Regions from separate parts of the Sphingobacterium sp. DR205 genome, predicted to be linked through region 2. Evidence: riboswitches for the same ligand, from Rfam matches in the RefSeq annotation. Region 2 holds a riboswitch; each other region holds the start of a gene.
What was found. Region 2 has a riboswitch for thiamine pyrophosphate ahead of pnuC (nicotinamide riboside transporter PnuC). Riboswitches for the same ligand answer to the same signal wherever they lie in the genome.
Positions count from the first base shown of each region.

Region 1: another riboswitch for thiamine pyrophosphate. It lies ahead of G6053_RS18860 (RNA polymerase sigma-70 factor); the one in region 2 lies ahead of pnuC (nicotinamide riboside transporter PnuC).
Region 3: another riboswitch for thiamine pyrophosphate. It lies ahead of thiM (hydroxyethylthiazole kinase); the one in region 2 lies ahead of pnuC (nicotinamide riboside transporter PnuC).
Region 4: another riboswitch for thiamine pyrophosphate. It lies ahead of thiS (sulfur carrier protein ThiS); the one in region 2 lies ahead of pnuC (nicotinamide riboside transporter PnuC).

Region 1 is NZ_CP049333.1:4,329,360-4,336,754, forward strand. Features, by position in the region: gene G6053_RS18850 (SusC/RagA family TonB-linked outer membrane protein) at 1-2,522, opposite strand, end outside; gene G6053_RS18855 (FecR family protein) at 2,721-3,878, opposite strand; gene G6053_RS18860 (RNA polymerase sigma-70 factor) at 3,967-4,557, opposite strand; TPP riboswitch at 4,798-4,892, opposite strand; gene G6053_RS18865 (hypothetical protein) at 5,158-6,045, opposite strand; gene G6053_RS18870 (hypothetical protein) at 6,108-6,497, opposite strand; gene G6053_RS18875 (hypothetical protein) at 6,506-6,679, opposite strand; gene G6053_RS18880 (hypothetical protein) at 6,787-7,260, opposite strand.
Region 2 is NZ_CP049333.1:4,571,308-4,578,702, reverse strand. Features, by position in the region: gene fabG (3-oxoacyl-[acyl-carrier-protein] reductase) at 1-485, opposite strand, end outside; gene G6053_RS19925 (malate:quinone oxidoreductase) at 801-2,300, shown strand; TPP riboswitch at 2,312-2,454, shown strand; gene pnuC (nicotinamide riboside transporter PnuC) at 2,514-3,134, shown strand; gene G6053_RS19915 (acyl-CoA dehydrogenase) at 3,109-4,203, shown strand; tRNA gene G6053_RS19910 (tRNA-Arg) at 4,331-4,402, opposite strand; gene xerD (site-specific tyrosine recombinase XerD) at 4,730-5,632, opposite strand; gene G6053_RS19900 (M16 family metallopeptidase) at 5,859-7,395, shown strand, end outside.
Region 3 is NZ_CP049333.1:2,215,563-2,222,957, forward strand. Features, by position in the region: gene tenA (thiaminase II) at 14-667, opposite strand; gene thiD (bifunctional hydroxymethylpyrimidine kinase/phosphomethylpyrimidine kinase) at 651-1,469, opposite strand; gene thiE (thiamine phosphate synthase) at 1,490-2,122, opposite strand; gene thiM (hydroxyethylthiazole kinase) at 2,112-2,915, opposite strand; TPP riboswitch at 2,994-3,086, opposite strand; gene G6053_RS09220 (VanW family protein) at 3,316-4,158, opposite strand; gene G6053_RS09225 (hypothetical protein) at 4,212-5,477, opposite strand; gene G6053_RS09230 (dienelactone hydrolase family protein) at 5,508-6,251, opposite strand; gene G6053_RS09235 (NAD(P)-dependent oxidoreductase) at 6,421-7,269, opposite strand.
Region 4 is NZ_CP049333.1:2,634,073-2,641,467, forward strand. Features, by position in the region: gene G6053_RS11110 (thiazole synthase) at 1-296, opposite strand, end outside; gene thiE (thiamine phosphate synthase) at 293-925, opposite strand; gene G6053_RS11120 (thiamine phosphate synthase) at 877-1,488, opposite strand; gene thiC (phosphomethylpyrimidine synthase ThiC) at 1,485-3,299, opposite strand; gene thiS (sulfur carrier protein ThiS) at 3,346-3,552, opposite strand; TPP riboswitch at 3,614-3,709, opposite strand; gene G6053_RS11135 (alpha-L-rhamnosidase) at 3,941-6,580, shown strand; gene G6053_RS11140 (phosphatidate cytidylyltransferase) at 6,665-7,336, opposite strand; gene G6053_RS11145 (phosphatidate cytidylyltransferase) at 7,348-7,395, opposite strand, start outside.

The DNA of each region.
Region 1 (7,395 bases), 240 kb from region 2:
GCCACGGTATTTACACCTGTAGAGGTGGGTAATGACACAAGCACCAATAAGGGATCTGTACTCTTTACGAAGTAATCGAAATTGACACGAAGCCGGTTTTTAAATGTTGTAAAATCCAGACCTAAATTGCGGTCCAAAGTTGTCTGCCAACGGAGTCCGCTATTGCCCATATTGCTGATAATTGTACTCGCCCCAAAAGGATTACGGTTGTCATTATTATAACGGTAAACACGCATTGAAATATAATCGTCGAAATTCTGATTGCCGGGATTACCTATTGTAGCTCTCAAACGCAATTGATCAATCCAATGAAACTGTTTGAAAAAGCTTTCGTTATGTGCATTCCAGGCTAAACCCAAAGACCATATTGTCGAAAACTGACGTTCGGATCCAAATACCGAAGAACCGTCAGATCTTATGGTCGCATCCAACAAGTAGCGTTTGTCGTAAGAATAGCCCATATTCATAAAGAAGCTGGCGCCACGCCGCTTGGATTGCATGTAGTCTGCACGCTGTCCTTCGGGATAGCCTAAAGCGAAATTTGGGTTTGAGAACTCATCATCAATAAACCCTCGGACCTGATAACTACTACGTTTGGTAGTGGCCTGCTCCATACGTGCTCCCAGCACCGCATTGAGCATATGTCTGTCTGCGAAGAGCTTCCCATAGGTGAGACTAAAATCACCGTCATAATTCACATTCTTACCATTGTTTTCCTGATAGGATCCTTTTTGTAACTGGTCTGTACCCACAAACTCCACATTAAAGGGCGAGCGGAATATTTCATCGTGTAAATTTAAACTGCGCAGGCCAAAACGCCCCCTTGCCCGCAACTCTGGCAGCATGCGCCACTCGATCTCAAAATTATTGGTAAAGCCCTCAGACCCCTGTGTATTTATATTCAAATTGTTGAGATCGTAAAAAGGGCTATAAATTGGATCATAACCGGAGCGGGTCGCACTAAAGTCTTCCAATACCATTTTGATATTTCCATTTTCATCGTATTTGCGGTGATATGGATTGGCCCTCGAAAATGTGGAAAAAGGAGAAACTTCTTTATTCGCTACTACATGGTCAATACTCAATGAATTGGTAAATGATAAATCTCCTTTTCGGTACAAGAGACGAATATTGCCGTTAGTTGCCTTTCGGTCTGAAGCTTTCATGACGCCATTGGTAATCCCATGGTTAACAGAAACGCTATACCGTAAGCTTTGGTCGCCACCTTCTGCAAAAAGTGTATGCCGCTGGTTGATCGCAGTGCGCAAGGGTTCGTTTGCCCAATAGGTATTGACACCGCGACGCACTTCTTTTAAGCGCTCTAAATAATTTGCTTCACTGACGGGATTAGCCCCTAATATAATCTGCCCTTTGTCATCGAGCATACCATAGAAGCCAGACAATAACTCAAATTGTAATTTTTCTTCAGCATTCATGAGGTTATAGTCGGTGAGGTCTGCAAAGCTAATGCTACCATTGAGCGTATAGTTGATCCGTAGCTGTCCGGGTTTAGGGCGTTTTGTTTCAACCACCACCACCCCATTGGCGGCTTTAGAGCCGTAAATGGCCGACGCGGCGGCATCCTTGAGTAAAGTGATGCTTTCGACACGGTCCATACTCAGATCTGCTATCACGGCCAAGGTACTCTCGAAACCGTCTAAAATAAAAAGTGGCTGATTGGGGTTGGAACTGTATTCGTCAGTGAGGCCAATCACACTGCTTTTGCCCCTAATCTCGATATCGGGTAAGCGATTCGGATCGGATCCAAACTGGTTATTATCCACAATGGCAAAAGAGGGATCCAAGGTCTTTAGACTCTGTAAAACATTCTGATTGCCGACCATCTTCAGTTCTTTGGCTGTATAAGTGGATGAAGAGCCCGTAAAACTTTCTTTGTCACGCTGGTAAATTCCTGTAACAACGACATCTTTGATTTCTGTAGCAGCGGCGGGCTCAAGTTTTACTTCAATAAACTTTTGACCGCTGTAAGCAACTTCTTTAGGTTTCATACCTATGTGACGAAACAGTATGACAAATTCTTCGTGTTGCATGCCTGTAGCAAGCAACTGAAATTGCCCTTTTGCATCGGTGGTAGTTACCCTATTTGTTCCTTTTATCTGTACGGTAACACTCTCAATGCGCTCACCTGACTCGGCATGGATGACTTTTCCGGTAATGTGTTGCTGTTGAGTAGAAATTGTACCGGACTGGATTTTCGAACTGTTTTTTTCTGAATTATAAAAAGAAATCGTCCGATCTTCTACCTGATACGTTAAAGGCTGATTGCGCGTCACTAGGCTGAGAAACTGATCCAGTTCCATATTTTTGACGTCTATCGTAAGAGGCACAGTACTGCTTAGGGTATGCTTGGTACTGAAAATACTGTAGCCCGTTTGCTGGCGAATGGCTTGAATCACTGCCTCCAGGGAAACATTACGGCCTTTGAATGTAATTTGTTGTGAATAACTTTTAGCACTCACAGCGCATATTCCAGTCAATAGTAAGAATAGTGTAATTCTCATCACTTTTAATAAGTAATTTTTATTCATTAAATTTACGTGGGTTTGGTTAGTGCAAAATCTGCTAATTGTTTAGTTTGGCTTTGTTGCAACCGATAATCAAAGGAAAGGATGGCCGTCCTTTCCTTCTTTTATACGGCACTCTTCATGGTCATTAGGTCTGTTTCATCATGATCGTTGTTTAGGTAAATAGTTTGTTTTTTAATAAATAATAAGCTCTCGCTTGCGGATATCCAGTTGATAACGAACATTTGCGGCATCCAGCAACCGGAGTACAAGGTTAATTTTTTCATTGCGATAGGCATCCCCCACCAATTCGACGTCTGGTATCTTGCCATTATATTTAATCGTTAAATCATACCAACGACCTATTTCAGCCATTGTCTCGTCAAAGGATTTGCCGTCGAAATTAAATTTGCCATCCTTCCAGGCAATTTCCATCTGCGCATCCACAGTTTTTATTTTTGTCAGATTACCTCGGGTGCTAGCCTGTTGCCCCGGATTCAGAATAATTTTTTGGTCAGTTGCATGGATATTGACTTTGCCTTCCAACAAGGTTGTTTTCACAAATGACTGCGTGGAGTATCCGTTTACATTGAATTGTGTACCGAGGACCTCCACGGTCTGCTGTTCCGTCTTTACGAAAAAAGGAATACGCTTTCCTTTAGTGCTGAACTGTCCTTTTACCATAAAAAATGCTTCTCCATCTAGCTCCACTTCTCTCTCAGTAGATGCGAACTTTGCGGAATAACGTAATCGTGATTCGGAATTTAACCAGACCTGTGTACCGTCTGATAAGGTTATGTGATAAATCCCACCCTTGGGAACATACAATTGTAAATCGCTCATCTTATCCAGATCGACATTACTAGCTAAGCTTCTTCCGTCTGCATAATGAATCGCACCATCCACAACAATCCCATCTTGCGCAGTATCTAGCATGAGCTTTCGCCCGTCTTCTAAGAGGAGAACTGCCCGAGGCCCACCGGGCAAAATAGCATCTGAGGAGGACTGCACTGCAAAATCCGGAGATTTAACTTGCTTATTCCTGTTAATTCCAAACCATGCCAATGATGAAAGTATCAATAACACGGCTACAGAAGCCGCCCAAAATTTCGGCTGCATCCAATATACATTGTTTTTATCTACTGGCTGGGCGATCCTGATCTTGGCGAGCAGACCATTGAGCATACGCTCACGGATCTGTTCCTTTTGCAAAGGCTCATCAGTAACAATGGTCACTTCCTCGTCCAAATGACTGTTGTACCATTTCGTAAGCTCGGCCAATTCCTGTGGAGAAATTATACCAGTCTGAAATTTGACTATTAAATCTTCTATATATCTAAGATCGTTATGCATGAATTAAAAATTGGTAGTAAGGGTGTTTCCTATCTAAATAGACAGTAAAAAAGACGGATAGGGTGAGTCTGCCCAACAATTTTTTTTATTAGCGAAAGTAAATTGAGAAAAAAACAATGATCGTAAGAAATTCGGTATTGTTTCCTAGATCTTTTTTCGCTTTTTTAAGATGTGATTTGACCGTATTTTCTGACAAATTAAGCTTATCAGCAATCTCTTTTGTTGTGAGACCTTCATTTTTGTTCATAACAAAAACAAGCTGACACTGTGGAGGCAGGTTTTTGATGGCATTATCAATCTGTTGTTGGAGTTCCTGAATGATAAGTTTCCGCTCTGGCGAAATCGAATCGATGACATTCTCTTGTAGATTGTATCCTGCTAGTTTTTGGCGTTTCTGCTTATTCTGATAGATGATGTTGAAGGTCTGGTTGCGGACTGCCCGTGCTAGGTAACTGGATAGTTTTTCATTTTGCAAACTGAAAGTTGAGCGAAGTTTCCAAAGTTTACAAAGCACATCCTGCACACATTCTTCAGCTTCCTCCAAATTGCCCAAGCGATTAAATGCAACAGCCAACATCTTATCCCAGTACCGGTTATAAATTTCTATTAACACGCGCTCATCATCGGTATTGAAGAGAGTCAAGAGATCATAGTCGCTATATTTTTTATAATTAAGCATTTAGGCAGAATGTAAAACAAAGCTAAAAAAATATCTTCTTATTCAAGAATAAAAGCGATAACAATGTATTAGGAGTGTGTCTTTCTTCACAACTGGATACCTTCAAATATGTAAAGAACAAGCATCTGTTTATTTGGGACAGGCGCTCATGTGAAATAGTTTCGATCTGATCTGACAGTTAAAGGATAAACAATTAAGTTTGCAATACTAATAAACAACAAGGGTTTTGGCCGAAACCAAAACCCCAGGAAACATTTCTTCCTTCGCCAGAATTACCTGGATCAGGTTCTATGGGTATATTCTCAGATTTTTTCAAACCACCCCAAGATGTTTCCAATATAAGGACAAAAGCCAATCACATTTAGTTTTACAAAGATTTGTTAATTTGTGAAAAATAGATAGGCTGAACGAATTCATTTGGGCACGGACCGCCTTGCAAAAAATTAACAAAGTGCGGCAAAGATTGCAAGGTAATTCAGCATTGCGATTCCAGTCTTGAATCGCAATGCTCCATAATTATAATTAACTTCCCTATCTGTTTCTAAAACCTGGGGACTAAATGAAAAATGAACACATTGGATTGCTTGTCAGGACTGTTATTTATTTGGATTTGTCATAGAATGATTGTAACTCATCTTTTGATTCCGTGAATTTAAAATATTTTGGCTCGTGCAAAATAGAATTGAAATAAATTTCTTGCATCCTTTTCTTGTCCTGTAATTCGGCAGATGCACTGAATTGTGCAATCAATGTGCTGTAAAGCCCACCAATGTGCCATTCATTGTATCCTACTGTTTTATCGTATCCAATCCAATCAAAATCTGCATAGTCAAAGTTTTTAAAGTAGAAGTATTCCTTGCCATTAAACTTTGGAAGCTTGTCGCAAAACTCAAGTATCTTTTTATTGTTCTTCATCATCTGTAGAACTTTGAAGCGTGGTCCAACCAAAGCGTCCATCATATTTAAAAAGAAGATTGCCTTTTCAGTTTCGTCCTTAAATCCTAAACTGTCCATATTGAAATTGTACTTGCTCAAATCAGCTTCGTTAAACAATGAAGTTATACCTCCATGGATACGATAGTAATAGTTATCGAGCAACCATCGACTATCAATCTGCTTGGAAAGTACTTCATTTGCTACAGCTACAACTGGCCTGGCCTTGACTTTTTCGTTTGTCCTATTGTAATGGATTTCGCGGATAACATACCATAATACCAACTCTTCATCATTTGGTCTTGCTAGAAAGTGCGTTTCTAAAATTGTATGGTCACCTTTGCCAACCGCAATTAAAGCATCAACAATATGATTCAGCTTAGGTGTCCGTAATGAGTCAATTGATTTGGCAAATTTAGCCCCTCTTGCATCTGTATTATAGGAATAGAGTTCAGCAATAGCTATTAAATTATTGAGGTCTTTCTGATCAAGCTTTATTTGGGCTTTAGTAAAAGTCGTTGCTGCCAAAAGGATAAGACTTAAAAAGTATTTCATTATTATTCGTCTATGTTTTTACGTATTTGTTCTATCTGTTTCAAATTAGTTTCGTAAAAACCTTACAGTTTCAACGCCAACGGTCCATTCTTCGTCACTAGGCCGGACCAACCGGGGAAGGATCCCTCTTTTAGCTTTGCAATCAATCTGGACGCTAAAAATATATTAGCCACTATTTCTTCGCCAAAATCCCAAGTAACTTCAATAGGCGTCCACGCGTTGAATGGTTCAAGATTCTCCTTGACAAATTCAGCAGGATTTAAAAATGGTAGATTTTCCTTGTTATTCCATTCAGGTTCGTTTGGAGTCGGAGCGCTATTATACAGCCATATATCTCCAACTATTTTTTTCTCTTTCCATAAATATGCGTAGCAGACCTTATCGTCATCTTCGATATAAATCGCGAACTCCGGGCTATCATTTTTTGAGACATATTTCGTTAAACTTCCCATTGGATGATTTAAAACAACGAAGTCTGCACGGTATCACTTCCTAAGGGTAGCAATCCTTCCCAGTCGAAAGCTTCATGGCGGTCATTGTAGTAATCCAATTGACGACAGTCGTCCCGCAATTGCGGAAAGGTCTTTTTGATAATCTCAATATCGGAGTGGAGGTTAATATCCCTGTACATCATGGAATCCTTTCTTGTTTGGCTTTGATACGAATATACGCAATTTGCACCGTAAATAGTCATTGCCCAAGGCAAGAAAATTGTGCTTTTCAGTTCGGACTAGATCGGGGCTACCGAAGGATGTCTATAGCAAATACTTTCTTTTGGGTCTGTCCATCGGTAATGGTCGCTACTACCCGACCATATTCTAAGGAGAATAGGATATCGATAGGATTTTTACACTGAAACCTGGTTTTGGTACGTAGGTAATTGACAATATTTTTCTCATAGAGCTTAAGCATGCGCTTGTCCCAGTTCTCTTCCTTGATACGGTTAAGAAAAATACGATAGCCAGATCCTGTTGCTAGCAGGCTTTCGATCTTATCTGCATCTTGCGGCAGCTGCAGGGCTCTTCCTTCCTTTGCCCCCAGTTGATGGGCATGCTGATTGGCTGCTTCCTGATCATCATAAGGCGTGAGTAGAAAGCCTGCCTTCTCCTTGACATCGGGCCACTCAAAGCGCTGCAACACAAAGTCGGCATAGCCGGACTCGACGAGCTCGCGAAACGAACTTTTGGTGACTTGTTCAAAGGGATTGTACAGCATAAGGCTAAAATAGGGTTTATATTATAAAAAAGGCCGGAATGATTCTTATAACAATGGTTGAATCGCTTTCTATAAATACACTTTCTGACAAATAGCGCTCTTCAACGTTGGCTAGTACATAATCAATATCAAAAA
Region 2 (7,395 bases):
CCTGCTTTGGAAGCGGCATAATTTGATTGACCAGCATTTCCCTGAACGCCAACAACGGAAGACATATTGATGAAAGAGCCTTTACGGTTTTTCATCATTATTTTTGAGGCCGCTTTTGTTACATTAAATACGGATTTCAAGTTAACGTTCAATACATCGTCCCAGTTTTCTTCTGTCATACGCATCAGCAGACCATCCTTTGTGATGCCGGCATTATTGACTACGATATCCAGGCTTCCGAAATCTGCAACGATCGCATTGACCAGTTGTTCTGCTTCTTCAAATTTTGAAGCATCAGAACGGTAGCCGATTACTTTTGTTCCGTAGGCTTGAAGCTCTTTTTCCAGCGCTTGTCCCTTTTCTACAGACGAAAGGTAAGTGAAAGCGACATTGGCACCGTGTTGTGCAAACACTTCGGCAATTTTTCTTCCAATTCCTTTTGATGCTCCAGTTACCAAAGCAATTTTTCCTTCAAGTAGTTTCATATAAGAGTGTAATGTTATTCGTTGATGTTTTTGCAAAAATGTTAAAACTATATTATAACACAAAATCTTTCGATAAATAAGGATTTAAAACGCGCCAAGTGTTGGTGTGATTTGCGGCTATTCATGGCCGGCAGAATAGGCGATATCATGTGTATGGTGTGCGGAAACCAGAAAAGTGGAATTTTGCCAACACTTAGGATTATTTTAATAAATCAATGGTATTTTTGAATAAGTGTTCCTAAAAAGTACAGTTTTTTGACAAAAGACTTGGGCGTTTACCAAAAACTATATTAAATTTGCATCAATCACAAAAACATGAGCAAAAAATCAAATAAAGAAGTTGACGTTGTTCTAATCGGCGCCGGTATTATGAGTGCTACTTTGGGTACGCTAATCAATGAATTAAGCCCAGACGTTAATATTGAAATTCTTGAGCGTTTGGATGTTGTGGCGGCTGAGAGCTCTGACGCTTGGAATAATGCTGGCACAGGCCACTCGGCCTTGTGCGAATTGAATTATACACCGGAACAAAAAGATGGTTCGGTAAAAGTTGATAAAGCTGTTAAAATTGCGGAGCAATTTGAAGTATCGAAGCAGTTTTGGTCGTACCTGGTTGATAAAGGCATTATTGCCCAACCGGAGAATTTTATCCGCAGCATTCCACACATGAGTGCGGTTTTTGGTGAAAAAGATGTGAAATTCCTGAAGACAAGATGGGAGACGATGAATACCCAAACTTTGTTCAAGGGCATGGAATATACCGAAGATGCAGAACTCTTGAAATCATGGATTCCTTTGATGATGGAAGGACGGGATGCAAGCGAGAAAATTGCTGCTACCAAGATGGATTTAGGTACTGACGTGAATTTCGGTTCATTAACACGTGATTTGATTAACAACCTGGCAAACAAAGAGAATATTTCAATTTCCTTAAACCACGAAGTTGTTGATATCGATCGTGAAGACGATGGACGTTGGGAAATCGAAGTGAAAGATCTGAAAACAGGGGTGAAGAGAGAGCTAAAAGCGAAGTTTGTTTTTATCGGTGCTGGAGGCCACTCCTTGTTATTGCTGGAGAAATCTGGTATTCCAGAAGCAAAAGGTTACGGTGGATTCCCTGTAGGAGGACAATGGTTGAGATGCGTAAACGAAGAAATTATCAATACGCACCATGCTAAAGTATATGGTAAAGCATCTGTCGGTGCGCCACCGATGTCTGTACCGCACTTAGATACCCGTTATATCGATGGTAAACAAGCCTTACTTTTCGGTCCATACGCTGGTTTCTCAACCAAATTTTTGAAACAGGGTTCTTATTTTGATTTGCCGGCATCAATCAAATTATCCAATATCCGTCCGATGTTATCCGCAGGACTTGATAATTTGCCATTGACCAAGTATCTCATTACAGAGGTTATGAAATCTCCTAAAGATAAATTGGAGTCGCTGAAACAATTTATGCCAACCGCTAAATTAGAAGATTGGGTTATTGAAAAAGCTGGCCAGCGTGTACAGGTGATTAAAAAGGATGAGAAAAAAGGAGGGATTTTAGAGTTTGGTACTGAAGTGGTATCGAGTGCAGATGGTTCTATCGCTGCCTTATTGGGCGCGTCGCCGGGTGCATCTACTTCGGTGGCGATCATGATCAGTCTCTTGAAGAAATGTTTCCCTGAGCGTGCTAAATCAGATGAATACCGCAAAAAACTGCGCGAGATGATTCCTTCACACGGTAAGTCATTAAATGATGATGCTGAGCTTTGTCGTGAAACTCGTATCCGTACGCATAAAGCATTGAAATTAATTGCTATAGATTAATTTCAATAAACAATATACTTATGGGGTGCTCGGAAATGACAATGTCATCCGGGCTGAGATTATACCCAATAAAAGCGATTGTACGGCCTTGTACAATCGCTTTTATATACCTGATCCGGGTAATGCTGGCGTAGGGATTTTAATTTCAATAAAAACATCCGTTTTTCCGCTCATAAGTTTATTATGTAATTACACAAAATAATAAACAATTGAATGACTTCTGAGACAATTTTCGAAGCTTTTATTAAACAAATACAACAAGCCTCCATAGCCGAATGGCTGGGGGTCTGTTTTGGTATCTTGCAGGTTTGGTTTTCACGACAGAATAAATCGGTCAATTACTTCTTTGGGATTATTGGTATCATCATCTCGGTATATGTTTTATTCCATGCAAAATTATATGCCGAAATACTGTTGCACCTGTATTATCTTGTCATGAGCGTTTATGGCTGGATCTACTGGAAATATAGCAGTGATATTATTGTGCCGATCAGTCGTAGTACAACCCGAGATTGGCAGATTGTTGGTTTTATCTGTGTGGCAGGTTTTCTATCGTTCTATTTTGGTCTGGTGCATTTAACTGATTCGGATGTTCCGGTATGGGACTCCTTTGTTTCCTGCACAGCCTGGGCGGGGATGTGGCTGCTGGCGAAACGTAAACTTGAAAATTGGATTTTGCTTAACATCAGTAACCTGATGGCGATTCCTTTGCTTATGCACAAGGGTTTATTCCTGTATGCTGCTTTAACCTTATTTTTATTTGTGATGGCTTTTAGTGGCTATTTTAATTGGCGGAGAATATTAAGTGATGAAAAAAAATATGCAACTGACTGATGCAGCTATCGCTGTTCTAAAAGATCAGCAACGTAAAGGAATTCAGCAAAAGAGTTTGTCTGATGAGCAGCTTGAGCTAATATACCGGAACAAGTGGTTTAAAATCTGGGTACCACAATCTTTGGATGGCTTGGGGTTGGATTTGGTCAGCGGGCTTTCCTTGTTGAAGGAGCTGGCCTACCAGGATGGCGGATTGGCGTGGACAGTAACTTTATGTGCCGGCGCGAATCTTTTTGTTGGCTTTATTGATCCAGCGGTCGGGCAGGATATTTTCAACTCAAAAACGGTATGTTTTGGCGGCAGTGGGCAGGTTGCTGGTGTCGCTGAACGTGAGGGTGAATCTTATCGTCTGAAAGGGCTTTGGAAATATGCTACCGGTGCTCCCCACTTGACACACTTTACATTGAACGCCTATATTCAGGAGGATGGAAGGCCGCTATTGGATGAGGGTGGAAATCCACTTGTAAAATCTTTCTTTGTGGCGCGTGAATTTGTATTGATTCATTATGATTGGGATACATTTGGCCTGGAGGCGACAGCATCGCATTCCTTTTCGCTGGACAGTATACGGGTGGATGAGAATCAGTCATTTTTTATCGATGCGTCAAAAAGTACACGGACTGAGCTGCTCTATCAATACCCTTTTGTGCCGTTTGCCGAGTTGACCTTACTGGTAAACTTTATGGGGATGTATCATCGGTTTTTGGATTTGATCGAGAAGTTATTTGTATTGAAGTCCAATCAGGGGAAATGGGAGCAAATGGAAAGTAAAGCTGCTTTTCGGAAATTGGATGAAATGCAGCAGGACTATACAGCTAGGGAAAATAGTATCATGGAGCTTGCTGTTCGATCTTGGGATAATCTCAAGGATGAAGCTGATAATAACGCGTTATATGAGCGTATAGCGATAGAAAGTAGAGACTTTGTGGAAACTATTCTGTCCAATGTCATTAAACTCTATCCCCATACGGGGATTTCGGGCGCAGCCACTGACAATGAAATCAATATTTTGTTTCGGAATATATTTACGGCATCTCAGCATAAATTGCTGCAAAAAGAGTTTTTGTAAGCTTGATAGGGGGGTAGGTAGCAACTACAACCTGATAAAAAATGAAGATTGTTGCGTACATTTTTCATTTATGTTAACACTAAAAAAGACGATCAATTGATCGTCTTTTTTAGTGTTAAATAGGATGTGTTCCCGGCGGGGGTCGAACCCACATCGTCAGAACCGGAATCTGAAATTCTATCCATTGAACTACGGGAACGTGTCGCAAAGATATACTATTTTCCAGATCTTACAAATAATCTTTGCGATAAAATTTAAACTTTTGAACGGGGGATTTCAGGAGCATGGCCATCCTAGTTTTAGTCGCCCAGCTTTTATAATTTATGCCATTCCGGTTTTCTGGCCTAACTTTTTGTCTATTAGTAACATGTATTCAAGATTGTGTTTAAGCTGTGCTGCACTGTTTACTCGGATGCTTTACACAGACTGCAAATTCCAATGGGTTTAGGTCAGCAAAAAAATATCATTGCATGTGGCTCAACAAACATTTTAAACTTACCTATTGATTTGCCCAACCGATAACAGATTAAGATCTGGGATGGTATTGTGTGATGATGGAATGGAGGTAATCCCGATCAATATGTGTATATATTTCAGTTGTTGTAATACTTTCATGCCCCAGCATATCTTGTACAGCCCTTAAATCAGCACCGCCTTCAACGAGGTGAGAGGCAAAGCTATGTCTAAATGTATGGGGGCTAATCGTCTTTTGCAATCCAATTTTTTGAGCAAGCTCCTTAATGATCAGAAAGATCATCACCCTGGATAAAGCCGAACCTCTTCTGTTCAGAAATACAATGTCCTCATTCCCATCTTTGATTTTAATATGTGGTCTAACGGAATCTAAATAGAGCCTTAAATGTTTGATCGCCTGCTGACCGATGGGAATCAGCCGTTCTTTACTGCCTTTGCCTTCCACTTTGATAAATTCTACATCGAGAAACAAATTGGATATCTTGAGGTTGACGAGTTCGGATACCCGCAGTCCACAGCCATATAATACTTCAATAATTGTTTTGTTGCGCTCACCCTCAGGGCTAGATAGATCTATGGCTGCAATTAATTGGTCAATCTCATGAATGCTCAATACACTCGGCAGTTTTCTGCTCAGCCGTGGTGCCTGCAGCAGTTCTGTCGGGTTGTTGTCCAGTTCATGTTCGATAATCAAAAAACTAAAAAATGTTTTTAGTCCGGATATCAGGCGCGATTGCGTGAACGGCGATATGTTAAATTCCTGCAACCACTGTAGAAAATGCTGAATATCTTTGCGGGCAACCTGATTTAAACCGAGGTTATTGTCCTCACAATAGATCTGGAATTTAGAAACATCGTTCAGGTAAGCGTCTATCGAGTTGATGCTTAAACCCCGCTCGAACTTTAGAAATTGTTCGAATTCTTTTTTAATGACCTGCCAGTTGCTGAAATCCATTTGCAACAAAATTACAATTAACTATTGTTCTTTTCGAAAGATATTCTGTATTTTTAAGCGTATTTTTTACAAAACATGAGCAATAGCAATGAGAAGCTCCATCCCATAAGGGATATTAAAAGTATTTTATCCGTATTTTACTATCTATCGGGAGAATTGGTCTCCAATCCCGTTTACCTTAATACAAACAATTAGCAAAAAATAACTAAAAAAGAGATTTTTTTGTATGAAATTCATTAAACCACTCGCATTAGCCTTTTTACTACCCGCGACTTTCTATGGAGTAGAAGCAAAAATGCCAACCACCTTGAGGGCGGAAGCCAGAGCTATTCTGTCACAGGATAGTTTGGCCTTAAATCAAAAATTACCTTTCGACAATGAAGTTGTTACCGGTAAACTAAAAAATGGATTTACATATTTTATCCGTAAAAATACAGAGCCCAAGGGCCGTGTTACCATGTATTTGGGCATGAAAGCCGGTTCGATCCTGGAAAATGAAAAGCAGCTCGGGTTGGCGCATTTTTTGGAACACATGAACTTTAATGGTCTGAAGCATTTTCCAAAAAATGAACTTGTCAATTACCTCCAAAAAGCAGGTGTCCGGTTTGGCTCAGATCTGAATGCCTATACCAGTTTTGATCAGACGGTCTATCAATTACCTATACCGTCGGATGATCCGGAATTGTTAAAAAATGGAATGCAGGTCATGCGCGACTGGGCGCAGGATGCTCTATTGGATGGTGAGGAAATTGATAAAGAACGTGGGGTAATTTTGGAAGAGAAACGCGGGGGAAGAGGCGTGCAACAACGTCTACAAGATCAGTATTTTCCGATGGTACTCAACGGATCTCTTTACTCAAAACGTTTGCCGATTGGTACGGAAGAAATTTTAAAGACCTTTCCATATACCGAAATACGTAAGTTTCACCAGGACTGGTATCGCCCAGATCTGCAGGCGCTCATTATCGTCGGTGATATTGATCCTAAAGCAATCGAAGAAAAAGTGAAGGTGTTATTTTCGGATATGACGATGCCGAAGAAGGTTCTTCCACGTAAAGAGTTTCGGGTGGATCTATTGAATAAAAATCAATTTTTGACGATCTCGGATCCAGAACTTCCTTATACCGTGGCTCAGATCCTGATCAAGAACGAAAAGGAAAAGGTGGTTACTGTTGGAGATTACCGCAATGAATTGCTCAAAAGCATTTTCAATCAGATGATTGCTGGCCGTTTTTCTGAGCTGATGCAGCAACCTAATCCACCTTTTATGCAAGCAGGAGGTAGTATCGGCGATTTAGTGGCTAACCTAAATACGTTCTCCCTAGTGGTGGTACCTAAACCGGGAGAACTGGAATCAGGGTTTAAAGCGATGTTGACCGAATTTGAGCGTATCCAAAAATACGGCTTTACACAGACTGAGCTTGATCGGGCACTTGCTGATATGAAGAAGGGCAATGAAATGGCCTATATCGAGCGGGATAAGAAAAAATCCGATAGCTATGTCAACCGTTACCTGAACTACTTTATCGACAACGAGCCTGCCTTGAGTAACGAGGCTTCCTATAACTTATCAAAACAATTATTGCCCACTTTAAAACTGGAAGAGGTAAATGCCCTGGTCAAAAAATATTATACCGATTTAAATCGTGATATATTAATTATGGGGCCAGAAAAGGAAAAGGCGAACCTGCCTACAGAACAAGCTGTTTTGGGATGGGTGAAGGCGGTCGAAGATAGTCCGGTTTCTGCTTATGAGGATAAGG
Region 3 (7,395 bases), 2.4 Mb from region 2:
GTTGTCTTTGTGGTTACCACATGCTCTTTTCGTAAGCTGCCTGCCAGAAATGATATTCCAATCGGGAAGCTGTTATAAATACTTGTCGCATTTTCTCCCGATTTGTTGCAGTCGTTTGTTCAGAAATTTGATCGACGTAATTTTTGGCTTTGTTCACGCCCTCGGCGAAGTCCTCACCACTATAGGTATCGATCCATTTGGAATAGGGGTTTTGGTCGCCACTGGCGATCGAAACGATGTGGTCGCCAACTTCTTTATAAATCCAAAAGCAGGGTAAAGTCGCAGCCATAGCGACTTCAATAGGTTCAAAGGCAGCTACACTTTTTAAAAAATGCACGTAATGGTGGCAAACTGGTTCTATTTTGTTGTCGTCTTCCGGATCCAGACCAAATTCTTTAAAATAGTTTTCATGGAGCGCTTTTTCGACGATAAGCGCATTGCGTCCAAATTCAAAATAATCCAGGGCTTGTTGATTGTCAGTACTCTTTGCACCGATAAAAGCTAATACACGTCCAAATTCTTCCAGATAGAACGCATCCTGACGCATATAGAATTGAAATTTTTCCAGCGGTAGACTGCCATTGCTCAGTTCAGAAATAAAGGGCATCGCTAAGATATCAGCATAAATTGGTCTTATAGCATCCCAGGCTTTATCGCTCCATTTCATGAATAATAAGTTTAGAAGGGTTGTGGAAATGATTAAGTGGCCCATTTCCTTTGCCAATCACGAGATCCTTGCTGCCTTTGATTGCCTCGTGGACATAATCTAAAGCAGTAGCGACAGCCTCAGCAAGAGGGAATTGCTGCGCCAACTGGCTCGCTATTGCTGAAGAAAGAGAGCAGCCGGATCCATGTGTATTTTTGCTGTCAATTTTTTGTGATTTAAACACCAATGGTGACGCATGTTGCTGAAAGAGGAGGGAGGTGAGTTCGCTTGTCTGGAGGTGTCCACCTTTAATAAGGACTGACTGACATCCTTTTTCAAGAAGTTCAATGCCTGCTTTTTCCATTTCTTTGACCTCAGCTATGGTTCGTCCGACAAGTACACTGACTTCATCCAGGTTGGGAGTGATAATTGTGGCTTGTGGAAAAAGCAAGTCCATACATGCCTGTATTGTGTCATCATTGATCAATTTGTGACCACTTGTCGACACCATCACAGGATCAAATACGATTGTTCCACGGTAATCTTTCAAATAGCTGCTGATCAGTTCGACAAGCTCAATGTTATGAACCATCCCGATTTTGATCGCATCCGGATAAATATCGTCGAAGATCGCATCCAGCTGCTCACGCACTGCTTGGGTCGGTATCTCGTAAATATTCCGCACCCCTTGTGTGTTTTGTATTGGTAATGCCGTTAAGACGTTCATTGCATAACATCCCAGGGCTGATATGGTTTTCGTATCGGCTTGGATGCCAGCTCCGCCGCTACCATCAAACCCCGCTATGCTCAGAACTGTGGGCACTGTGTATTGTTTCACTATTTTCATGTTAATAATTCCTTTAATTGAGCGCTACGCTCTCTTGGATTTTTACTTTGGCAAATTGCCGAGACGACCGCGATGGAATCTGCGCCAGACAGCCAGGCACTTGCGCTGGTATCCAGGTTCATGCCGCCAATGGCGATCAAGGGCTTTTCGGTTAAATTCCGTAGCTCACCCAGTCCACTGATTCCCCAGGTTGTAATGGTGTCTGTTTTTGTTTTTGTTGGAAAAATTGGACTGACACCAAGATGGTCTACGGCGGTCATCTGTTTGCTGTCAAGCTGTGACCGATCTTCGAGCGACCAGCCAATTTGAAGACGCTGTCCGTATTTTTCCCTTATTTCTAAAGGTTGACGATCGCTTTGTCCGACATGTACCCCCCATGCTTCGATTTCAATTGCAATATCCACAGCGTCATTAATGATCAATGGGATTCCGTAACGATCGGTAATCTGTTTTAACTTCTTTGCTTTTTCCAAAAAACCTGCTGGCGTTTCATTCTTTTCGCGTAATTGAATGATATCTACACCGCCGATTATGGCTTCTTCGGCAACATGGAGCCAAGATTGTGGGTAACAGTCCTGTTCGGAGATAACCAGATACAAGGGGTAAGGAAATAGGGGATTAATTGCCATAATGTTTCAGGTTGAGATGCATCCGGATACGCTCATCATTCAGCAGATAGAGCTCATCATAGAGATTCACCTGTAAGGAGCCTGGACCCGAAGATCGCGCTGTTGCCAGTTCACCTGCTAAACTCAAAAGGGAGACACCGGCGGTCGCTGCTTCAAAGGGATGGTCTGTGACCGCTAAAAATGCACCAATGAGTGCAGTTGCGCTACAGCCAAGTCCAGTAACCTGGGTCATCAAGGGGTGTCCATTGTGCACCTCAGCGGTGTGCTGTTTGGACAGGACATAATCTACCTTTCCGGAGATACAGATGATAGCCCCCAATTGTTCTTGTAGTGCTTTACCAAAGCCAATCGCGTCCTTACTATCTGCCGTGCTGTCTACGCCTTTGGTATTGACCTGGTTGAAATTGTAAAGGCTCATGATCTCCGATGCATTTCCCCGGATAACGGTTGGTTTTAGTTCCAGGAGATTTGCCAATAAGTCATTGCGAAAAGTGGATATTCCCGCACCCACAGGATCCAATACCCAAGGCCGGCCAATGTTATTGGCGTGTTCTGCTGCTACAAGCATGGACTCGGCGGTAAGTTCACTCAATGTGCCGATGTTAAGTACCAACGACTGGGCAAGGTCAACAACCTCGCGTACTTCCGATGGACTGTGAACCATGACCGGAGAAGCTCCAAGAGCGAGAAGCGCATTGGCGGTGTTATTCATCACCACCAAATTCGTAATATTATGTACAAGTGGTTTTTGTCTTCTGACCTGTGCTAACAGATCGATAATTAAATCTTCCATTCCTTTTGTTTTCTATATTTGCAGGTGGCTTTGTCAGGAAGAAATGAGACAGATGGGCTGTCGGGTATATTTCAATATACCTAAGCGGTTGCTTTTCCCTACGCCGGTATAAACCGAATCAGGTTCGAAGGGACTATCTCAATTCTATACAGAATACCCCCAAAGCCATATCAAACTTAGACAAAAAAAAGGACTTTTTATAACGAGTGTTTTATTCAGTCCCGGAATAGTAAAACTAGACGTTAATCAATAGACCGGAGTGCGCGTGTATTTTCAGCCGCATTCGAGCGAGCAAAATAGACTGGGCATATACGAGGGAAGCGATAGGCAAGTAATGATCAATGGCAGGCAAGTCTATTTGCCAAGAATAGTATTGCTCTCAACGATGAATTCGGTGTACTTAAGACGTTATATTGTCTTCAGCTGGCAGTTCCAAATAGTCCGGTGGGGTATAAGTGACACGGGCAAAATTTTTTGTCAGGAGTTCTGTGTCAAGAACCTTTCCACCCTGAAATTTTAGGAACTTTTCCCGCCAGATTTCATTTTTTCGGTAGAATTGATCTCCGATTTTAAGGAATTGATGCTCTTTTTCAATGACGTGATAGGCAAAATCGAGTTCCTGATCGATCCTCAGTTCACCTTCAAGACATTTTTCGGTAAACCAGAGATTGATCTGAAACGTGTAGGCTGTATTGTTGGTAAACTGATAGTCCCGATAGTTGTAAAATACAGTAGCACCACTTCCGAAAGGTAGCACTCGCCCATCATCGGGAAAAGGGTCAAAAGAATGGTGATAACGTTCTGTGACTGTCAGCGGACTATGGATAACAAGCCAATGGATCAGATTGGAGATCTGGCAGATTCCACCACCAATACCGGCCCGTGCTTCACCGAAAGACAATTCCATCCCCGGAAGATAGCCTTTCTTTTGTGTGGGCTGGCCGACCAGTTTACAAAACGAAAACGTTTCACCCGGGCGGATCAGTATACCATTGATTTGCTTTGCCGCAATCTTTAGATTCGTCACTTTGTTGATCTGCAGTTGCATATTGTTTTCCCCCAGCTTCTTTAATAAAACAGACTGGTGTTTTTTGATGCGGTATTGCAACACTGTTGTAGATTTGGTTTTTGTATACTTTTTATTGTCCAGTAACCAAATGGCTTTTCTTTGTGTTCTTCTTGCCCAGACAGCAAGAAGATACAGCAAAGGGTGACGTTGACTTATTAATTTCCGTTTTTTCACTAATAACAAATGATGGTTTATTGCTTCCTTCTATTTCAGTTTGCGCGTTTTAATTATTGAGAATTGGAGGAACTTTTCTTTGTTTGTATTGTTTTAGAGGTGATTTTATTCTGCTTATCAAATACAGTGCTCTCATATTGATAATCGCCCTGTTCTTTTGAGACTATTTTCAATTCCAATGTACCATCACGATAAAACAGGTAGGTGCTTTCGTTGCCTTGCACAGCTATTTTGGATTCGGCAGTGAGCTTCCCTGTGGCGTCAAATACCTGCCACGAAGAGAAATTGTCTGCTTTTGGGTTATCATAATAATACAGTCTACGGTTTTCGATGGCGTCATTTAACCCTGAAACTTCCTCAATAAGCTGCCCATTTTCATTGTAACGGTAGTCGACCCAATGCATCCGTTGGTAAACGAAGTGGATGGACTCCTCCCGGACCACTTGATATTGATCATTTAAATGATGGATGGAGGCGGACCGTCGCTCAGGATCGGTAATGAGAATAGCATGCGGTAAGTATTGATAAATTGTACTAGAGGACCATTTGCTGTTTTGAAGCTGTTGTATCGAATCGATTAATCCCCATTTGTTGTAAAAATATTTGGTGTAAAAATTGATTCCATTAGACAAATTGTTTGCGGAGAGTTCCTTGCCTTGCTGATAAACAGTCGTGATCATACCGCTGGGTTTTTCGAGGTTCTCCCCTGTAAAGGTCTGCGAAATATAGGTTCCGTCATATTTGCCTTTTTTCTGAGTAGAGTAGATCGGAAGACTGGATCGGGAAATGATGCCCTCAGCATATTGTCTGGATGGTTTAAATGGAATAGCAGCGATAGAATCGAAGAACTGCTTTGCATCGTACTGAAGTGCTTTTTTTTGTACAGGTGTTTGTTTATTGTTTTCTAATATGAATTTTGCCGCATGGAGGTATGTTTGACTGTCATAAATAACTTTTGGCTTATTTTGGCCATCAAACAGAATCATGGCATTTCTTTGTTTGAGGGTAGCTACATCCAATGTCCATTTGCTTTTGTTGACGATAAAAGTAAGTTGCTGGGCATCTGTTTTTGTCACTAGGAGCTTAGTCGTGCTATAAGGAATCTGTCGAATAATTTCATTTGCCTTTTGATCATGGAGACGCATCATAAAATCCGTTGATTTATCAGAAGCATTGGTAACAAACAGAATGGCTTGGGTAGGAGCCCCGATTTCAATTGATTTTTTTACCTGAGACTTTGCTACACCCACACAGAAAAGCAATACCGATAGCTGGAAAATCACATAACGCAGTACGCTGGATTTCGGATGACCGTTCATTTGGATAAGGAGGACGCTTACGCTGACTTTTTAGTTTAAGACTTCTTTTAAAAACAATAAGGTATGGGCCCAGGCACGTTTCGCCATAACAGGGTTATATTCCGGTGATTCGGGGTTGGTAAAGGTGTGCCCGGAATTCGCATAGGTAATTATTTGCCAGTCAGCCTTTCCTTCGTTCAGTTCCTTGACTAATCCATCATAATCTTCCTTTGATACACTTTTGTCAGCTGCAGGATGTTCAACCAATACTTTCACATTGATCGCTGCATTAGGTCTGTCGGCTGATTTGGAGAGTCCACCATGAATACTGACCACCCCTGCGACAGGTAAACCAGCGCGCGCTGTTTCGAGAGCTCCCGTTCCACCGAAGCAATAACCAATTACTGCAATTTTCTTTGGATCAGCTCCGACTTTTTTCAATTGGTCGAGGGCAGCAGAGATTCGTTGCTGATAGGCTTTGTAGTCAGTTTTGTAGTGACCTGCGATTTTTGAAGCCGCTGTATTGTCCGCTGGAATATTACCTTCACCATAGATGTCGGCAATGAATGCGATGTACCCCTCTTTTTGTAATTGCAAGGCTGCTTGTGTCGCTTCATTGTCAATTCCTTTCCATGCGGGCAAAATAAGTACCGCTGGACCTTTTTTATCCGTATTGGATGTGATTAGTCCATTCAATTGCTGTGTTCCGTCTTTATAGGATACCTTTTTTAACTCCTGTGCTTTCATGCTCATCGTGGCAATAGTTAATAGAAATAATGTCAAAGCTGTTTTCATCTGTTCTGTTTTTTATCCGACAGATGTTGTTCGCGATTAAATGAAGTTTTAACTCTCGCGGATTCATCTGCTATTCGATTTGGTTAAACCATTTGTTTATGATCGTCCTTTAAGGTACCTGCCTGGTGTAAGGGCGGGACCTTAATATGTTTTATTAACCTTTATAAACTCAGGATTGTTTTATAGATTCAATAATTCCGATCACATCCAATTGTCCCAGACCTTTTTCACGTGCCGTCTCGTAGGTGTCGAGCAAAGTTCCGAGCAATGGATAGGATGCGCCCGCCTTTTGGGCCAATCGGATATCTTTTAACATCAGGTCCAGCGCGAATGCAGCGGTATAGTTTTGTTCGATGAGGAGCGGTGTCTTTACTTTTGTTGCTCCGCTACCGCTGGCACTATCATTAATAATTTCGAGCATTTCGCTACGTTCTATGCCCAATTGGTCAGAAAATAAGATGGTTTCAGCCAAACCTTGGTAAATAATAGATAGAAAATAATTTATGGCTAGTTTTGCGGCGAGACCTTTTCCATTTTTACCGAGATGTTTAATGGATTTCCCCATTTTTTCAAGGTAAGGTCTAGCGCGGTCAAGGTCTGTTTGTTCTCCACCCACCATAATGATCAGTGTACCCTCTGCGGCAGGCTTGGTACTTCCGGCCACAGGTGCATCCAGAAAAGTGGCCCCTTTTTCTTTTAGCTTACGGGCGAGATCAATACTTACATCCTGTGCAATGGTACTCATGTCCACAAATAATTTTCCGCTGATAGGCAGTCCAAGAATTTTTCCATAAACTTCCTGGACGGCGGCGTCATTTGTCAGCATCGTGAAAACAACGTCATTGTCCTTGATTAAATCCGTTATTTCGCTATAAACAGTTGACTGCGCTCCAAAGCCCGCTGTCTTAGCGATATTTCTATTATAAACGGAAAGGGAAAATCCTGCTTTTTCTAGGTTTTTTGCCATGGGATGGCCCATATTTCCTAATCCTATAAATCCTACGTTTTCTGTTGTCATATTAAATTAAATGGTGTGAATCGAGTATTCTCTTACCAATAAAGGTACAAATGTTTTTGTATCCGGGAGTCGCAAAGCTACACTAAGACCGCACTGTTTCGAGATTCGAAGGAGTCGCTGCTATAT
Region 4 (7,395 bases), 1.9 Mb from region 2:
TCTAGTTTTACCCAGTTTGTTTCCAGCGCTTCTCTGGCTAGTTGGGCCGCTAAAACCGCTTCCGCCGCTGTTCTGGCACCCGAAGTATTGGGAAGTAAGTCTATTTTTGTCAGATCGAGTGCAGCCGTCAATTCGTCTTGCACGGCGAGCTGATCGATTCGTTTTAGTGCAACGGTAACGAGCTGCGAGCCGGAAGCCCTAACGGCCGCGCTCATTTCATCTAGATTGCCGAATTTGCCCGTTCCCATAAATAATCTGGATTCAAAGCTGCGATTGGCTATGTGTAATGTGCTCATGGTAAAAGATTTTTAATGGATGAAATAATATTTGGTGTCTGCGTGATCAATCCTGATACCGCTACACCATAAACTCCTGTCTCTGTTAAGCGTTGGATGTCTTCAAGGTTGCTGATCCCACCGATAGCGAAGATCGGAACAGGAGTAAGCTCCTGCCGGTGGATTTCCCGGATGATATGTTCATATCCGGCAATACCCAATAGCGGACTGAGCTTTTGTTTTGTATAAGTATGTTTATAAGGGCCGAGTCCGATGTAATCACATTTTTCAGCGATCCGCTGTTGCACATCTTCCAGGCTATTTGCTGTCCCGCCAATAATCTTTGCTGCTCCCAGCAACTGGCGAGCTTCAGCTATACCGCAATCCGTTAAGCCAAGGTGTACACCATCGACATCCAGCTCCTTTGCTAGTTGCACATGATCATTGATGATACATTTGGCTCCAAAGTGCTGGCAAACCTGTAGCACTTGCTGCGCAAGCAGCGAGAATGCAGATTCATCCGCTTGTTTCCATCGAATCTGAATCCATGTGGCACCTGCATCCAAAGCTTTTAAGATGTTATTCTTTTGGTCTGCCAAAGTCAGTCCCTGGGAGATATATTGTAGTTTTTCGAGCATAGCTGTTTGCATGTGATAAAATGTTGAATAGGGTCAGGATCTTGCCATAGGGCGCCCAATAAGGCGATCCCGTCTGCTCCTGCCTGGATGGGGAGTAGGCCGTTTGCGGCTGTTATCCCTCCCAGGCCAATTAAGCGGACATCAAAATTGGACCGTAGTGGCAGCTGGTCCAATAGGGCATTGTCGCGGCCATAGCCTATTTTTGAGATGCTTGGAAATAAGGGACTTAAAAAAGCATAATTCCAGCGTGTGTCCAAGGCATTGAACTGACTGATATGGTGGACCGAAGTCGAACAGATGTTCCCGAAGTGATGCCGGTCGAACTGGCCGCTTTGCCGATGATGTTCATTGAAGTGAATTCTGCCGATTTGAAGTGTATCTGACAGCTGCGGATGGGAGTGGAGAACCAATCGATCGTGGTATGTGGCATCTATAGATGCCACATAACGGTACATCTGCTCATCTGTGAAATGATATTTTCGCAGATGTAGGAGATCGAGTCCCTGTTCAAAGAGATGATGTATGATGTCCATTTCCGAAGTAACTTCCTCCGCTGCTGTCAACGCAATGATCATAAGTAGATTTCCTTTCCTTGGGCGATGAATTCCTGCGATTTTTCCAACATGCCCTGTGCGGCGGTATCCCGGATTTCCTGTGTAATTTTCATGGAGCAGAATTTCGGTCCGCACATGGAGCAGAAATGGGCTACTTTGGCAGCATCTGCAGGTAAAGTTTCGTCGTGGTATTCACGGGCAGTGTCGGGATCCAACGACAAGTTGAACTGATCCTCCCATCGGAATTCAAATCTCGCTTTACTCAAGGCGTTGTCGCGATACTGTGCTCCAGGATGGCCTTTGGCCAGATCTGCAGCATGCGCAGCCAGTTTGTAGGTAATGACCCCATCTTTCACATCTTTTTTGTTGGGGAGTCCAAGGTGCTCTTTTGGTGTTACATAACAGAGCATGGCACAGCCATACCAGCCAATCATTGCTGCTCCAATAGCCGAAGTGATGTGGTCATATCCCGGTGCGATATCAGTGGTCAGGGGGCCTAAGGTGTAAAATGGCGCCTCGTCACAACATTCCAGCTGCTTTTCCATATTCTCTTTGATCAGCTGCATAGGAACGTGGCCCGGCCCCTCGATCATCACCTGTACATCATGTTTCCAGGCGATCTTTGTCAACTCACCCAGGGTTTCGAGTTCGGCAAACTGGGCAGCGTCATTGGCATCTGCAATGGCGCCCGGACGCAAGCCATCACCGAGCGAAAAAGCAACATCATACTGCTTCATGATCTGGCAGATCTCTTCAAAATGAGTATAAAGAAAGTTTTCCTGATGATGAAAAAGACACCATTTGGCCATAATGGATCCACCTCTTGATACGATACCGGTTACGCGCTTTGCTGTTAAATGAATGTAGCGCAGTAGGACACCGGCATGGATGGTGAAATAAGAGACACCCTGTTCAGCCTGTTCAATCAGCGTATCCCGAAATATTTCCCAGGTGAGATCTTCGGCAACCCCTTTCACTTTTTCGAGCGCCTGATAGATCGGGACAGTGCCTATCGGTACAGGTGAATTGCGGATAATCCATTCGCGGGTTTCGTGGATATTTTTCCCTGTAGACAGATCCATGATCGTATCGGCGCCCCAGCGGCAGGCCCAGACTGCCTTTTCAACCTCTTCTTCGATGCTGGAGCTTACCGCACTATTGCCGATGTTGGCATTGATTTTTACCAGGAAATTACGGCCGATAATCATCGGCTCGCTTTCAGGATGATTGATATTGTTCGGAATAATTGCTCTGCCGGCAGCGATTTCCTCCCGGACAAACTCCGGTGTAATATATTTCCCGGCAGTTCGGGCGCCAAAGTTCTCGCCCGGATGCTGATGATCCATACCGGGGGTACTATCAGCCAGCTGTGCTATCCGTTGGTTTTCGCGAATGGCAACATATTCCATCTCAGGCGTAATGATACCTTTTCTGGCATAATGCAATTGTGTCACATTTTTTCCCTGCGCCGCAACCTTGGGTTTATGGCTGTAGGCAAATCGAAGCTCGTCCAGTGTTGTATCCGCCAGACGCTCCCGACCGTAAGTCGAGCTGATGCCCTCCAGCTGTTCCACATCCTTGCGGTCCAGGATCCATTGATCCCGAAGGCGGGGAAGCCCCTTGCGGATGTCAATTTCCTGCGTCCCGTCTGTGTAGGGACCTGAGGTATCGTATATGGTAATGGGCGGATTTACTTCGATCTGGCCATTGCTCAATTTGGTAGGGCTCAACGAAATTTGACGCATGGCTACTTGGATAGGATAAAGTGTTCCGGGGACAAAAACCTTGGTGGAATTTGGAAAAGCGGTCTGTGTGATTTTTTCTGATGTCATGTGCATGGGAATTAGGTATATTGATTTGAATATGTTCCATGGGGAGTTAACCGCCTTGTGTAGCGGTAATAAGCAGGATCTGGTCGCTGGATTGCAGGTGGGTTTTGGACCAGTCGTCTTTGGGAATAACCCGGTTGTTGAGTGCTACAGCGACACCTTGTGTTTTACCGGAAAGCTCAACCTGTAAAAGATCGGCTAAAGAGTTGGGCGCGGGGTCGAAAAATCGGATGTGATGATTGATTGTAAGTTCCATTCCTTTTTATTTTTTTGGTAAAACTTTAGGAATGGCCACAACAAGATACAGTAATGTATCCGGAAGAAAGCTTACTTTTCCCTACGCCAGTATGATCTGGATCAGGTTATAAGGGTAAAATCTCAGCCTGCACATGCAGACACCCCTAAAGTTGGAACTAATATAGGACTATTTTGATGAAAAATCCAAAACATCGTCATTAATTTTAAATACTTCCCAACAGGACAGTATAGTTTACTATGTTGAAAATAATTAATATATTCGTTTTTGGATCAACTAAAACAATTTAACACCTCTTGTTTTTCTGCTGAATCCATCCATGATCGTTCGGGATGTAAATTCAATTCTATTGTGGGAAAAGCAAGAAATCAACATGTATAAACCAACTATGCGGAAGACTTTACTGATGACGATGCTGTGCATGGGCACAGTCCTATATACACAGCAGCGAAAAGAATGTGTACCCATTGCGCTTAGCTGTGAGCATCTCCAAAATCCATTGGGTGTAGATAGGCCAAATCCCCGTTTGAGCTGGCAACTGGCTGATAAACGACAGGGCGCAAAGCAATTGGCTTATCAAATTATGGTGGACACAGATTCAATGGCATTGGTGAAGAATAAAGCCGGTAGCTGGAATAGTGGAAAGCAGTTAAATTCCGACATGTTGATCCATTATAAGGGACGGGCATTGAAACCGCAGACAAAGTATTTTTGGAAAGTCCTGGTCTGGGATAAAAATGGACGGCCAAGCACGTCTTCCATTGCTTCATTCGAAACCGGTATGATGGGAGTGGAGCACTGGAAGGGAAAATGGATTAGCGATAACCACAATATCCATGAACAGCCTGCACCTTATTTCAGAAGAACTTTTAAAGCTGCCAAACCGATCAAGTCGGCTCGTGCTTACGTTGCTGTGGCGGGACTTTATGAACTATCGGTAAATGGCGAAAAAATCGGCGATCACAGGCTGGATCCGATGTATACCCGATTTGATAAACGTACTTTATATGTGGTGGAAGACGTCACCCGGCAACTTCAGCAGGGTGACAATGTCCTCGCCGTTGTCTTGGGAAATGGCTGGTATAATCATCAGCCTCTGGCGGTATGGGATTTTGACAAAGCCCCCTGGCGTGACCGCCCGACATTTTGTTTGGACCTGCGCATTGTTTATCAGGATGGCAGTGAGGAAACTATAAGCTCGGATCAAAGCTGGAAAACTGCTGCAGGACCTATCCGCTACAACAATATCTATACGGGCGAGCATTATGATGCCCGTCTGGAGATGCCGGGATGGGATATGCCGACCTTTGACGACACGCAGTGGCATACTGTTCGGTATCGGAACCCACCCTCCACAAACATTGTCTCACAACAGACGGTACCCATACGCCTGGTCAGATCGTATGAACCGAAATCAATGAAAAAGATCAATGACAGTACCTATGTCTTTGATATGGGACAGAATATGGCTGGCCTGACAAAGATCAAGATGCAGGGGAAAGCCGGAACTGTGGTCAGGATCAAACACGGTGAACGATTGCATGCAAATGGACGCTTGGACCAGTCGAATATTGATGTTTATTATCGTGGGAATAAAGAACTGGAGCCCTTTCAAACTGATATTTTGACGCTGAGCGGTAGGAAGGAGGATGAATTTATGGCGAAATTTGGCTATAAAGGTTTCCGCTATGTCGAAGTGAGCTGCAGTGAACCGGTAGTGTTGGACAAGTCGGCTGTTACGGCTTATTTTATGCATAGCGATGTGCGCCCAATTGGCCAGCTGAAAACCTCCTCTGCCCTGATCAATGGCTTATGGGAAGCAACCAATAACGCCTACTTATCCAATTTGATGGGCTACCCCACGGACTGTCCGCAGCGGGAGAAAAATGGCTGGACAGGGGATGGTCACCTCGCCATTGAAACAGCTTATTATAATTTTGATGGCATCACGGTTTACGAGAAATGGATGGCCGACCATTGGGACGAGCAACAGGAAAACGGTGTGTTGCCGGATATCATTCCCACTGGGGGCTGGGGGTACGGTACGGCAAATGGCTTGGACTGGACAAGCACCATTGCTATTATTCCATGGCAGACCTATCTGTTTTACGGCGATGCAAGCTTATTGGCGGAATGTTATGACAATATCAAACGTTATGTGGATTACGTGGACGGAATCAGTCCCAGTGGACTGACTACCTTCGGTCGGGGGGATTGGGTACCGGTCAAATCGCAGTCTAATCTTGAACTTACCTCATCGGTGTACTTTTACGTCGATGCAACGATACTGGCTTCCGCTGCAAAGATGTTTGGAAAAACAGCCGACCAGCAGAAATATGAACAATTAAGCCAAAAGATCAAAGATGCCATCAACGCTAAATTTTTGGATACTGAAAAGGGGATTTACAGCACGGGAACACAGACCGAGCTAAGTGTACCTTTATATTGGGGCGTGGTACCAGAAGCGATGAAAGCCAAAGTCGCTGCCAACCTAAATAGCAAGGTCGAAGAGACCAATTTTCATCTGGATGTTGGGGTGCTGGGGGCGAAAGCACTCCTGAATGCATTGAAGGATAACGGCTATGACGAAACGGCCTATAAAGTCGCGGTACAGGATACCTATCCCTCCTGGGGATGGTGGATTGTCAATGGGGCGACCACCTTGCTCGAAAACTGGGATCTGAACGCCACGCGGGATATCTCTGATAACCACATGATGTTTGGTGAAATCGGAGGCTGGTTTTTTAAGTCTATTGGCGGCATTCTGCCGGATCCGGCGCAGGCTGGTTTTAAACATGTGCTATTAAAACCCATTTTTCCGAAGGAGCTCAAGGAGTCTTCTATTACTTATAATTCGCCCTACGGAAACATTGTGTCCAGCTGGAAATCGAACGGAAATAAGGTCGAATATCAGGTGGAGATACCGGCAAATGCCAGCGCAACCTTTTATCCGCCAGCAAATATCCGCAATGGTAAAGTAATCCAATTGGAGGCAGGGAAACATAACCTCAATTTGGAATTGAAATAATTGGCCTGGATCCGCTTTCGGTCCGCCTCTTGTTTGGCCATTGGCGAATATAATAGGTACTTGATACGAAGAAAAGGGGCGTGCTTAGGGAAGTAAGATATATAAACTTACGATTGTACTTAGGGGAATGGTTAAATTATCATAGCCATCTTTGCTCAGGGCTTCAGCGAATGTAGCCATGAGTGCAACCGTGGTTATTATAGTGAGTTCCTGAAAGTCGAGACTCGAATCATGAGCGTATTTCCAGATAAAAAAAGTCAGAACAATCGCACTGATAAAGAAAGCAATCGATCCTAACACAGTTTTTTTTGCGCCTAGAACCATATAAGGCCCTAGCGGCCACTTTTTGCCAGATAATGCGGCCATAGGATCACAGATGGCTAAGGTAGCCAAGGGGAGATAATAGAAAATGTTACGATCATCCAGATAGGTCTGGGTTACAAAGCAAAGATAGACTGCGGCTGGATAGGCTAGGCTACCTGCAGATTTCCGGTCAATAGCATGAATAGATCGCAATAAATTAAATTTTAGGGATAGGACCAAAATCACTGCAAATACCCCGCAAAGAAATAATACTGACCAATGACTTGCAAGTAAAATAGGGAATAACAGTGAAATAATGCCCGTACCTATGTGTACGAGTTTTCTTGTGAATTCAACTCTAATCTTAAAGCGGTGGTATAAAATTTCAGAAAGGGCAAATAGAAGCAAAAATAGCATTGCCAATAGAAGCATATTTGATAAGTCGTTTTTCATGATCATATTTTTTATAAATAAACTAACCAATACATTGCTCCGGAGAACATAAAGCTATC